4 regions of the Streptomyces sp. SS7 genome follow, and region 3 is predicted to be linked to each of the others. Evidence: riboswitches for the same ligand, from Rfam matches in the RefSeq annotation. Region 3 holds a riboswitch; each other region holds the start of a gene.

Region 1 (2,952 bases), 4.2 Mb from region 3:
AGTAGAGGTCGATGTGGTCGGTGCCGAGGCGGGTGAGGGACGCGTCGGCGGCGGCCTTGATGTTGGCGGCGGTCAGACCGGGGAAGTCGGGGTGCTGGCTGACCTTGGTGGCGATGACGACGTCGTCGCGGTTGCCGCGCTTGTGCACCCACCGGCCGATGATCGTCTCGGACTCGCCGCCGCTGTTGCCGTCGACCCAGGCGGAGTAGGAGTCGGCGGTGTCGACGAAGTTGCCGCCGGCGGCGGCGTAGGCGTCCAGGACGGCGAAGGAGGTCGCCTCGTCGGCGGTCCAGCCGAAGACGTTGCCGCCGAGGGAGAGGGGGAAGACCTCGAGGTCCGAGGAGCCGAGCTTGCGCAGAGAAGTCATGTCCTACGTCAACACCGTCTTCGGAGCGGCCCATTCCGTCCGTCGCGCCGAAGCATACGAAGAACGTGTGAACAGGACCGCTCCCGACAGGACGGCATCAGGAGCACGGCACCGGGAGGACGGCACAGGAAACGGCACCCTTACGGGTTGAGCCCCTTGCTGTGCAGCCAGGCCATCGGGTCGATGCCGTTGGCGGCGCCGTCGGGGTGGACCTCCAGGTGGAGGTGGGCGCCGGTCACATTGCCGGTGGCGCCCACGCGGCCGATCACGTCACCGGTGCCGACCTTCTGGCCGGCGCTGACGTTGATCGAGGACTGGTGGCAGAACCACAGCTCGGTGCCGTCGTCCAGGGTGAGGATGGTGCGGTAGCCGTAGGAGCCGGCCCAGCCCGCCTCGGTGATGGTGCCGCTGTGGACGGCCTTGATGAGGGTGCCGGTGGGGGCGGCGAAGTCCAGGCCGGTGTGGTAGCCGGAGGACCAGTAGGCGCCGGCCTGGCCGAAGGTCGCGGTGAGCGTGTACGAGGAGGTCGGCAGCGTGTACTGCTTGGCCAGCTCGGCCAGGCGCGCGGCCTCGGCCTTCTCCTTGGCGGCCTGCTCGGCCTTCTTCTTCGCGGCGGCGGCCGCGGCCTTCGCGTCCTGGTCGGCCTTGGCGACGGCGGCCGCCTCCGCCTTGGCCGCGGCGGCCTCGGCGCGCTCGGCGACCTGGCTCTGCTGCGACTCGGCCTGCGCCATGATCCGCTCGCGCAGCGCCTCGCCGGCGTCGGCGGCGGCTCCGCCGCTGTTGTTGTCGGTGGCCACGGAGGCCTCGGTGCCGAAGCCGGCGAGCGCGGGCGCGGTGTCCTGGCCGGAGTCGTCGTCGGAGATGAGGGAGCCCACGGAGGGCAGGTCCGGCATGGCGATGGAGACCGGGGGCTTGCCGGTGTTGGCGCTGGCCATGCCGCCGGCGCTGAAGGCGGCGATGACGCCGACGCCGAGGACCGTGGAGCTGCGGGCGAATCCGCCGCCGCGCTGCTTGGCGACCCGGTGCTTGCCCCGGACCGGGGCGAGGGAGTCCTCGGTGGGATTCCACTCCTCCCAGGGGCCCTCTTCGCTGCGGTAGCTGCCGTAGCCGAAGGTGTCGGAAGAGGAACGCTGGCTCGGCGCGAAGGGGGCTTCGGGAGCAGGCCGGTTGGACGCCACGCGGGCGTACTCCTTTCCTTCCGACGCCTACCGGGTTAGCTGACGGGTTCGGAGCGGGAAGGTCTCCTACGCGCGTAAACCGTTCGTGACTCCGTGAGTTCACTACGGCTTCCGTGCGATTCACCCCAGGGTGGTGGTTCCCCGGTTCCCTTACGGGATTCGGCGCGTGCGCACGGAGCCGACTCTTGTGACGGCTGGGACGACCGCGCTGCGTTATCGAACGTTAATAGACCCGGGCGTAGCTTTCCAAGCTCTTCTGCTTGATCAACAACCTTTTTTGGCCTGGACTTTCGGGCCATGACCGGTGAAAAACGGGCGAGTTGCCGGAATACACAGGCGAGGTACAGCCACCACAAGCACGGGGCGGAGGGCGCACGCGCCAAACACCGAGGGCCGGAACCCTTTCGGATTCCGGCCCTCGGCCTTCAGTAGCGGGGACAGGATTTGAACCTGCGACCTCTGGGTTATGAGCCCAGCGAGCTACCGAGCTGCTCCACCCCGCGTCGGTGACACCACTGTATCACCCGGTCAGGTGCAGGTTCGGCACCCTCGCCCGCTCGGCGTACTCCGGGAGGACGACGACGTCCACGCCCTCGGCCGTCAGCAGCCCGTTTCCGTCGGCGGCCGTCACGAAGGTGTCCGGCTCCCGCCAGGCGGTGACCACCCGGCGCACGCCCGCGTCGAGGATGAGCCGGGCGCAGGGCCTGGGGCGGGAGGCGCGGCGGGCGCAGGGTTCGAGGCTGCTGTAGACCGTGGCCGTGGCCAGCCGGGGGTCGGCCGGGTCGAGTCGGGCGAGGGCGGCCTCCTCGGCGTGGACGACGGGGTCGCCGCCCTCGCGGGAGTGGCCGCGCGCCAGTTCCGTGCCGTCGGCGGCGACGATCACCGCGCCGACGCTGAAGGCGGTCGGGGAGGGCGGGCACTGGGCGGCGAGCTCACAGGCGAGGGCCAGCCAGTGCCGGTCGGCGGCGGAGGGGAGCGGGCCGGTGCCGGGGGCGGTGGGCTCGTAGCGCATGAGGACGACGTCCTCGATTTGCCGGGTCTCGGTCAGGCGGAGCCGTCCGCCCTGGTAGGCGCCGGGGCCGAAGAGGCGGGGCGCGCCGGGGTCGCCGACGAAGAGGGGGGCGAGGACGAGCTGGACCTCGTCGGCGAGGCCCTGCTGGAGCAGCTGGGTGTGGATGGTGCCGCCGCCCTCGACCATGAGCCGGCGCACACCGCGCTCGTCGTGGAGGTGCTCCAGGAGGCGGCGCCAGTCCAGGTCGGGGCCGAGCGGGACGACCTCGGCCGCGATGCCCAGCGCCTCGGCGCGCCGGGCGCCCCGGTCCGTGGTGTAGACGATCTTGTCGCCGCCGGTGTGCCAGAAGCGGGCGGCCGGGTCGAGGTCGCCTGAGCCACTGACGGTGACCTTGA
Region 2 (2,952 bases), 1.1 Mb from region 3:
TCACCGAGGGCACCGACAAGCACTCCGCCGAGGAGTTCGCCGCCGAGCTGGAGCGCTGCGGCGCCACCCTCGACGCCCACGCCGACCACCCCGGCGTCCGGATCAGCCTGGAGGTGCCCGCCTCCCGGCTGCCCAAGGCGCTCGGCCTGCTCGCCGACGCCCTGCGCGCCCCCGCCTTCGCCGACAGCGAGGTGGAGCGTCTCGTCCACAACCGGCTCGACGAGATCCCGCACGAGCTGGCCAACCCCTCCCGCCGCGCCGCCAAGGAGCTCTCCAAGGAGCTGTTCCCGGCGACCGTGCGCATGTCGCGGCCGCGCCAGGGCACCGCGGAGACCGTCGAGAAGATCGACTCCGCCGCCGTACGGGCCTTCTACGAGCGCCATGTCCGGCCGGCCACGTCCACCGCCGTGGTGGTCGGCGACCTCACGGACATCGACCTCGCCGCGCTCCTCGGCGAGACCCTGGGCGCCTGGACGGGCTCCCCGGCCCAGCAGCGGCCCGTCCCGCCGGTGACCGCCGACGACACCGGCCGCGTCGTCATCGTGGACCGCCCCGGCGCCGTCCAGACGCAGCTGCTCATCGGCCGCGTCGGCCCCGACCGGCACGCACGCGTGTGGGCCGCCCAGGTCCTCGGCACCTACTGCCTCGGCGGCACCCTCACCTCCCGCCTCGACCGCGTCCTGCGCGAGGAGAAGGGCTACACGTACGGCGTGCGTGCCTTCGGGCAGGTCCTGCGCTCCGCCCCGGACGGCTCGGGCGCCGCGATGCTCGCCATCAGCGGTTCCGTCGACACGCCGAACACCGGTCCCGCGCTGGACGACCTGTGGAAGGTGCTGCGCACCCTCGCGGCGGAGGGCCTGACGGACGCCGAGCGCGATGTCGCCGTGCAGAACCTGGTGGGCGTGGCGCCGCTGAAGTACGAGACCGCGGCGGCCGTCGCGAGCACGCTGGCCGACCAGGTCGAGCAGTTCCTGCCCGACGACTACCAGGCCACGCTCTACCGTCAGCTCGCCGCGACCGGCACGGTCGAGGCCACCGCCGCGGCCGTGAGCGCCTTCCCGGTGGACCGTCTGGTGACCGTCCTCGTCGGTGACGCCGCGCAGATCAAGGAGCCCGTCGAGGCGCTCGGGATCGGCGAAGTCACCGTCGTCCCCGCCGAGTAGACGCGGCAGAGGCGGACGTACTGCGGCCCCGGGGCGTCGTCCCGGGGCCGCAAGATGTCCGAATTGATGCGGAGGTTGTGTGTCTGTGCTGTGGCGTGCGCTACAAAAACCGTGATCCGTTTGAGGATTGATAACGGTCCCGCATAGCGTCGGCCCGGCTGTCCGTCAGGCACCGCGCCGCATCCGCGGCACCGGACAGTCATCGCCGAGTCCCCGTACGGCGCGAGCCAGGGGAGCCGGGGACCCGCCCTCCTGTCGCCGCCTTCGGGGCTGGAGGGGCCCAGTCCCTGGGGTGAATCGGACGCCCGCGCGTGAGCGAGGGGGTCCGTAGGAGACCTTCCTGCTCCGAACCCGTCAGCTAACCCGGTAGGCGAGAGGGAAGGAAAGGACCGCTCGCCCTTCATGGCGTATACCTGCACCACCGGGAAGCACCGCCGGCCCAGCCGGATGCAGCGCACCACCGCCCGCGCGGCGGGATTCGCGGCGCTGACCACCACCGGTGTCATGGCCACCGTCGCCTCCAGCCCGGCCTTCGCCGCGGAGCCGACCCCCGAGCAGACCGGCCTGATCCCGGTCGTCACCGCCGGCGAGGCCGTCGCCGAGCAGGTCGACGACCAGGTCGCCCTGCAGAAGAAGGCCGCCTTCGAGGAGGCCGCGCGCAAGGCCGCCGCCAAAAAGGCCGCCGAGGAGCGCGAGGCACGCGTGCGTGCCGCCCGTGAGGCCGAGCGCAAGCGCCTGAACGCCTTCGTGCTGCCGATCACCGGGTCCTACGTCTCCACCGGCTACCACGCGAGCAGCTCCCTGTGGTCCTCCGGCAGCCACACCGGCATCGACTTCCACGCCGCCAGCGGCACCCCCGTGCACGCGGTCGGCCTCGGCACCGTCGTCGAGGCGGGCTGGGGCGGGTCCTACGGCAACAACGTCGTCATCCGGATGAACGACGGCACGTACACCCAGTACGCGCACCTGTCCTCCATCGGGGTCTCGGTCGGCCAGCAGGTCACCCCCGGGCAGCAGATCGGCCTGTCCGGCGCGACCGGCAACGTCACCGGCCCGCACCTGCACTTCGAGGCCCGGACGACGGCGGAGTACGGCTCCGACATCGACCCGGTCGCCTACCTCCGCCAGCACGGCGTCAACGTCTGACGCCACCCGGCGACACCGCGTCCCAGAGCCCCGGCCCCAGCGGCCGGGGCTTTCGCCGTTTTCGCCACCCCGCTGTCCAAAAAATATCCCTGGATTCCGGTCCGCCTTCGGAAATTGCCGCTGATTGCAATAGAGTCACGGAACACACGTCAATCGGCGGAGCTCGGCGACGTTTCACGGGGATTAAGACGGAGGCTGTCATGCGTATTCCGGCGCACTCGGTGTGCACGGCCATCCGGGACGACATCGTCGCGGGTGTCTACGAGCGCGGCAGCCGTCTCACCGAGGAACTCCTCGCCCGCCGCTACGGCGTCTCCCGCGTCCCCGTCCGGGAGGCGCTGCGCACCCTGGAGGCCGAGGGCTTCGTCGTCACCCGGCGGCACGCGGGCGCGTGCGTCGCGGAGCCGACCGAGCAGGAGGCGGCCGACCTGCTGGAGATGCGCATGCTCCTGGAGCCGCTGGGGGCCGCCCGGGCCGCCCAGCGCCGCACGGAGGCGCATCTGAAGGTGCTGCGCGGGCTCGTCCGGCTGGGCCAGGAGCGGGCCCGCAGGGGCAACAGCGAGGATCTGCGCTCGCTGGGCGGCTGGTTCCACGAGACGCTCGCCCAGGCCTCCGGAAGCCATGCCCTGACCTCGGTGCTCAC
Region 3 (2,952 bases):
TGGTGTTGGTGTTGGCGCCGTAGCCGACGTAGTACGTCCTGAGGTGGTCGTACTCGGCGAGCGCGCCGCCGCGCGGGGTGGCGAAGAGGTCGTCCGGGGAGCGGACGTCGACGGCGTTCCAGAAGTTGTTGAGGTCGGAGACACGGTCGTTGACCCCGCCCGCGGAGACGGGTGTGGCCACGTACTCGAGGACGTACGGCCCTTCGAACGGCCGCCTGAACCAGAGGGTCGCCCCGGCGGGCACGTCGGCCTCCAGGACGCCGTGCGAGGCCGTGACGGTCCCGCCCCGCTCCAGCTCCACGGCCCACTGGCCGAGGCCGTGGCAGAAGTCGTCGCGGGCGATCAGCCGGCGGTGGCGGGGGCCCCGGGCGTGCGCGACGGCAGTCGTCGGCCCGAGGGCCGCCAGGGCGGGGGCCGCCGCCAGTGCCCCGAGTACGGCTCTGCGTGGAAAGCGCTTGCTCGTCATGGGGATCACTCTGTCCCCACCCCGGACCGGCTGTCGACGGGGCGAAAAGGGATGCCACGACGAAGGCCGGGCCCGGGGCTCGGGTCCGGCCTTCGTCCTGCGTGTCAGGCGTGCACGGCGGTCGTCGTCGGCGGGGTCAGCCGACGGCGACGCCGTGGGAGCGGAGGTAGCCGACCGGGTCCACGTCGGATCCGTAGTCCGGCGTGGTGCGGATCTCGAAGTGCAGGTGCGGGCCGGTCACGTTGCCGGTGGCGCCGGAGAGGCCGATCTGCTGGCCGGCGGTCACGGTCTGGCCGGCCGAGACCGAGAGCTGCGACAGGTGGGCGTACTGGGCGTAGTAGCCGTCGGCCAGCTTGATGACGACCTGGTTGCCGTACGCACCGCCCCAGCCGGCGGAGACGACGGTGCCCGCCGCGACGGCCTTGAGGGAGGTGCCGGTCGGGACGACGAAGTCGACGCCGGTGTGGTAGCCGCTGGACCACATGCTGCCGGCCACGTGGTAGCCGGTGCCGATGGTCGCGCCGGACACCGGGAGGGTGTAGCCGCTGGAGGAGGTGGCGCTCCCGGCGGACCGGGCGGCCGTGTCCGAGGACGACGAAGAGGACGACTGCGTCGGCTGTGTCGACTTCGACGAGGAGGACGAGGAGGACGAGGCCGAAGAAGAGGAGGACGAGGAGCCGGTCGACGACCGGGTGCCGGTGCTCGCGGCCCGCGTGCCGAGCGACAGCTTCAGGCCGGGGTGGATCAGCGAGGGGTTGCTGCCGACGGCCTCGCGGTTGTCCGCGTACAGCTTCTGCCAGCCGCCGCGGACCTGCTGCTCGTCGGCGATCCTGGCCAGGTAGTCGCCGGCCCGCACGGTGTAGCTCCGGGCGTGCGCGGCGGACTTCCGTGTCGTCGTCGCGGAGGCCCGGACGGCGTTGTCCGCGACCGACTGGGAGACGGTCTGCGCCACGGCCTGGGAAGCACCCTGGGAAACGGACTGGGGGGGTGGCCGCGTGGGCGCCGGTGGCCCCCATGAGCGGGAGGGCGAGTGCGGCCCCGCCGGTTCCGGCGACGGCGATGGAGCGGGTGAAGCGCTGGGTCTTCGGGCGGCGGTGCTTACCCTTCGCGGGCATGGCGAATTCCTCTCCGGCGCCTGCGAGGTGAGCTGTCGGGTGCGGACTGGAGATGCCCGGCCGCGACGGGTCGCGGCTTTACCCCGAGCCTGTTCCGGAGACCGGGACAGGCGGTTCTGCCTGTGGGTCCCCCGCTCCTGCCGTGCACGGGTGAGTGTGCGGATTCCGGACGGCGGCAGGATTCGGCGTCCGTCCGGATGGGTCTGGAACGTAAGCGACCAGGACGCACAGGAACAAGCAGTGGTTGCCCTGTTCACGCCTTTCTCTTGATCCGCTGTGCGAATTCCCTGTGACGCTCCGTGCAACCACCACGGGGAATTTCGCCTAACGCCCTTGAAACGCCCTTGGATTACGTGAGCATGACGGGCGACGCAGGGTCACGGATATGACCCTGCTCACGTAATACCCTTGCAGGATCCCTTATTCCAGAGCGAGTTGGAACGAAGGATTCAATTCGGACAGATCCCTCAGATGCGACGCAGGCGGATAACCGTCGCATCGAGGTCACCGCGCAGCCCGGTCCGCAGCCCGTGGTGCAACAGCACCGCACCTCGGTGGACTTCACCCGTTTCGCGGCATTCGTACGACGCCGTCGGGTCCAGGCCGCGCAGACGCAACGCCGGGACCGGCTCGCCGTAGCGCTGGGCCTGGAGCCAGGCGAGGACGACGGTCTCGTCGCCGCGGACGTACTGGACGGCGCTCAGCCCGCCCGCCGGAGGGCGCAGCCGGTACTGGTCGCCGCGCTGGACGAGGGGCCGGATCTCCTTGTAGAGGTCCACCCAGCGGCGGGCCTCGGCGAGCTCCTCCTCGGTCCACTCGGAGAGGTCGCCGCCGACGCCGAGCACCCCGGCCATGGCGCTGACGAAACGGAAGCGCAGCGAGCTGATCCGGCCGTTGAGCTGGGTGTTGGGGCTGTCGGTGACCCAGGCGGCCATCACGCGCGCGGGGTGGATCTGGCTGAAGCCGTGCTGGATGTCGAGCCGGTCGAGCGGGTCGGTGTTGTCGGAGGTCCACACCTGGTCGGTGCGGGCGAGGATACCGAGGTCGATCCGTCCGCCGCCGCCCGAGCAGGACTCGAAGGCCACCCCCGGGTGGGCCGCCCGCAGCCGGTCCAGCAGGGAGTACAGGGCGCGGACGTGGTCCACCCACAGGCGCTGCGGGTAGGGGTCGTCGGGCCAGCCGGCGTCGGTGAAGCAGCGGTTGAAGTCCCACTTGACGTAGTCGACGGGGGCGCTGGACAGCAGGCCGTCGAGCCGTTCGAAGAGGTACTCCTGGACGTCCTCGCGCGCCAGGTTCAGCATGAGCTGATTGCGGAACTCCGTCCGCTTTCGTCCCGGTTGGAACTGGACCCAGTCGGGGTGCGCCCGGTAC
Region 4 (2,952 bases), 2.9 Mb from region 3:
TGGTCGACCGGGTCGCGGCCGTCGACCGGGCCGGCGGTCTCCAGGATCTGGCCGGTGACCAGCCGCTCGAACGCCTCCGCCTGCACCCGCACCGCCTCCGGGCCGAGGTCGGCCAGGATGTGCGAGGCGCGCGCGAAGAGGAAGTCGCCGGTGAGGACGGCGAGCGAGTTGCCCCAGCGGGCGTTGGCGCTGGGCACCCCGCGCCGCACCGCGGCCTCGTCCATCACGTCGTCGTGGTACAGCGTCGCCAGGTGGGTGAGCTCGACGACGACCGCGGAGGGGACGACCCCCGGCGCGTACGGGTCACCGAAGCGCGCGGCGAGCATCACGAGCAGTGGCCGGAACCGCTTCCCGCCGGCCCGCAGCAGGTGCTGGGCCGCCTCCGTGATGAACGGGACCTCGCTCTTGGTGGCCTCTAGCAAGCCTTCCTCGACAGCCGCCAATCCGGCCTGGACATCGGCTTCCAGAGCCTGGTCCCGCACGCTCAGCCCAAACGGCTCGACGACGGTCACGAGGAGTCTCCTGTCTGCTGGTGTCTATCGGCGGCTACGCGGTTTGTCGATAGGTCTCTGCGCTCACTCAAGTCAGCGTATCCGGTCAGGTTTCGATCACCGCGAGCCCCCACGGTTACAGCCCGGACAGGCCCTATGAGAAGGGGCACCCCTTAAGCCGCCATCTGGGTTTATTGCCCGTTTCACCCCTCTTGCGGACCCCGGTGAGTTGCCTCACTCACCCAGCCGAACCGACCTCCTTCCGGTTCCCCTCCCCCGCGCCCCGACACCTCGGTCGGCACGGGCGAGTTGAGGGTTTGCAGCCACAAAGGATCAAGCGCCCCATAGGCCACGGATCAAGGTCAATAGGGGTTAACCATGAATTCGCCACTTGTTCCGGACATGTGCTCTCGCATACGTTCCCGGCCTGTCGGGCGGACGCCTAATCCTGCCGCCGCCCGTACACCCACCGAGAACACCACGGCAGGAGCGGGGGAACCAGGTAAGTCGCCGCACCGGTCAGCCGGGCCGTGCCTTTGGGCATGCTCAGGACAGACCGGTACGGCTTGGGGTGAAGTCGTGTCCGCGAGGGCACGGCCGGGCAGCTCCCGCCCGAACCCGACAGCTCACCTCGCAGGCGACGGAGAGGAACTTCGCCATGCCTGCTCAGCCCCGCCGTGTCCGCCGACTCGCCCGCACGCTCGCCGTCGCCGCCACCGGCGTCACCGTGCTCGCCCTGCCGATCCTCGGCGCGACCACCGCCTCCGCGGCCACACCGGCCGTGGCCACCGCCACCAGCCTCGGCTACGCCAACAACCTCGACGGCTGGATCCGCGCCTCGCTCCAGGTCATGGCGCAGCACGGGATCCCCGGCACCTACAACGGCATCTACCGCAACGTGATCCGGGAGTCCTCGGGCAACCCGTCCGCCATCAACCTCTGGGACTCCAACGCGGCCGCCGGCACCCCCTCCAAGGGGCTGCTGCAGATCATCGACCCGACCTTCAACGCGTACCACGTCTCCGGCACGTCCTGGGACCCGTACGACCCGGTGGCCAACATCACCGCGTCCTGCAACTACGCGGCCGCCCGCTACGGCTCGATCGACAACGTGTTCGGCGCGTACTGAGCCGGCCCACCGCTACCGGTAGAGACGTTCGAGGACGACGGCCACGCCGTCGTCCTCGTTCGACGTCGTCACCTCGTCGGCCACCGCCTTCAGCTCCGGATGGGCATTGGCCATCGCGACCCCGCGGGCGGCCCAGTCGAACATCGGGATGTCGTTGGGCATGTCCCCGAAGGCGATGGTGTGCCCGGGCCCGACGCCCAGATGCTCGGCGGCCAGGGCCAGCCCCGTCGCCTTGGTGATCCCGCACGGCTGGAGCTCCACCGTGCCCGGCCCGGACATGGTGACGGTGGCGAGCGAGCCGACCACCGCGCGGGCCGTGGCGGCCAGTTCGTCGTCGGAGAGCGTCGGATGGCGCAGCAGCACCTTGCTGATCGGCTCGCACCACAGGTCGTCGCGGCGCTCCACGCGCAGGGCGGGCAGGGTCGGGTGCGGCATCAGATAGCCCGGCTCGATCAGCGTGAGCCCGTCGACACCGTCCTGGTCCACGGCCGCGTACACCTGTCCCACCTCGGCCTCTATCTTGCCGAGCGCGGTCTCCGCGAGTTCCCGGTCCAGGGTGACCGACCACAGCAGACGGTCCCCGCCGGCGTCGTACAGCTGCGCGCCCTGTCCGCACACCGCGAGTCCCCTGCTGTGCAGGCGGTCCAGGAGCGGTCGCACGCGGGGCGCGGGCCGGCCGGTCACCACCAGATGGCGAGCGCCGGCCGCCGCCACCCGCGCGAGCGCGTCCAGCGACCGGTCGGAGAACGTGTCGTCGCCGCGCAGCAGCGTCCCGTCCAGGTCCGTGGCGACGAGGGAGTACGTGGTGCGCTCGGCATATGCGGTGGGTGCGGCCATGATCAGAGAATACGGATCCCGCACCCCCCGGACTCGACGTGCACCGGACCAGGACGGAGTCCGGCCCCCTTGTGTCAACTCCCCTTCTCTTGTTGACCGATCACTCACCGATCGCGGGTGAACACGGGTCCGGGAAACGTCTTTGCGGCATATCGCCGGGGCAACGACCCGTGCCGCTCGCCCGGGGCCGGACGTAACGTGTGGCCCGGCCGCCCGCACCCGCGGAGCGGACGCGAGCACGACATGGTGAGCACGAAAGAGAGGCAGTACCCGATGCCCCCCTTCGACATCCCCGAGGGCGACCCCTTCGGCGCGCACAACCTTCCCTACGGCGTCTTCTCGCTCCCCGCCGCGGCGGAGCGGACCGTCGGCGTCCGGTTCGGCGACCACGTCCTGGACGCGGGCGCCGCGGCCCGCGCGCTCGGCTCGCCGCACGCCGCCCTGCTCGCCCGGCCGACCCTCAATCCCCTGCTGGCGGCGGGCCGCGCCACCTGG

The links. A riboswitch is a leader RNA that binds a small molecule or an ion and turns the genes downstream of it on or off. The one in region 3 is predicted to bind cyclic di-AMP.
Region 1: it holds a riboswitch for cyclic di-AMP, as region 3 does, so the genes downstream of both, U5640_RS24375 (M23 family metallopeptidase) here and U5640_RS04925 (LysM peptidoglycan-binding domain-containing M23 family metallopeptidase) in region 3, are expected to answer to the same signal.
Region 2: it holds a riboswitch for cyclic di-AMP, as region 3 does, so the genes downstream of both, U5640_RS10015 (M23 family metallopeptidase) here and U5640_RS04925 (LysM peptidoglycan-binding domain-containing M23 family metallopeptidase) in region 3, are expected to answer to the same signal.
Region 4: it holds a riboswitch for cyclic di-AMP, as region 3 does, so the genes downstream of both, U5640_RS18480 (transglycosylase SLT domain-containing protein) here and U5640_RS04925 (LysM peptidoglycan-binding domain-containing M23 family metallopeptidase) in region 3, are expected to answer to the same signal.

The regions. Positions count from the first base shown of each region.
Region 1 covers NZ_CP141223.1:5,266,102-5,269,053, reverse strand. The annotation lists gene U5640_RS24380 (aldo/keto reductase) at 1-367, opposite strand, end outside; gene U5640_RS24375 (M23 family metallopeptidase) at 508-1,545, opposite strand; cyclic di-AMP (ydaO/yuaA leader) riboswitch at 1,553-1,720, opposite strand; tRNA gene U5640_RS24370 (tRNA-Met) at 1,975-2,048, opposite strand; gene U5640_RS24365 (dihydrofolate reductase family protein) at 2,066-2,952, opposite strand, start outside.
Region 2 covers NZ_CP141223.1:2,233,522-2,236,473, reverse strand. The annotation lists gene U5640_RS10020 (pitrilysin family protein) at 1-1,163, shown strand, start outside; cyclic di-AMP (ydaO/yuaA leader) riboswitch at 1,357-1,551, shown strand; gene U5640_RS10015 (M23 family metallopeptidase) at 1,566-2,309, shown strand; gene U5640_RS10010 (GntR family transcriptional regulator) at 2,510-2,952, shown strand, end outside.
Region 3 covers NZ_CP141223.1:1,092,808-1,095,759, forward strand. The annotation lists gene U5640_RS04920 (DUF6250 domain-containing protein) at 1-466, opposite strand, end outside; partial or broken gene U5640_RS04925 (LysM peptidoglycan-binding domain-containing M23 family metallopeptidase) at 603-1,581, opposite strand; cyclic di-AMP (ydaO/yuaA leader) riboswitch at 1,586-1,779, opposite strand; gene U5640_RS04930 (alpha-galactosidase) at 2,049-2,952, opposite strand, start outside.
Region 4 covers NZ_CP141223.1:4,007,423-4,010,374, forward strand. The annotation lists gene U5640_RS18475 (polyprenyl synthetase family protein) at 1-512, opposite strand, end outside; cyclic di-AMP (ydaO/yuaA leader) riboswitch at 949-1,146, shown strand; gene U5640_RS18480 (transglycosylase SLT domain-containing protein) at 1,150-1,620, shown strand; gene U5640_RS18485 (HAD family hydrolase) at 1,633-2,457, opposite strand; gene fahA (fumarylacetoacetase) at 2,731-2,952, shown strand, end outside.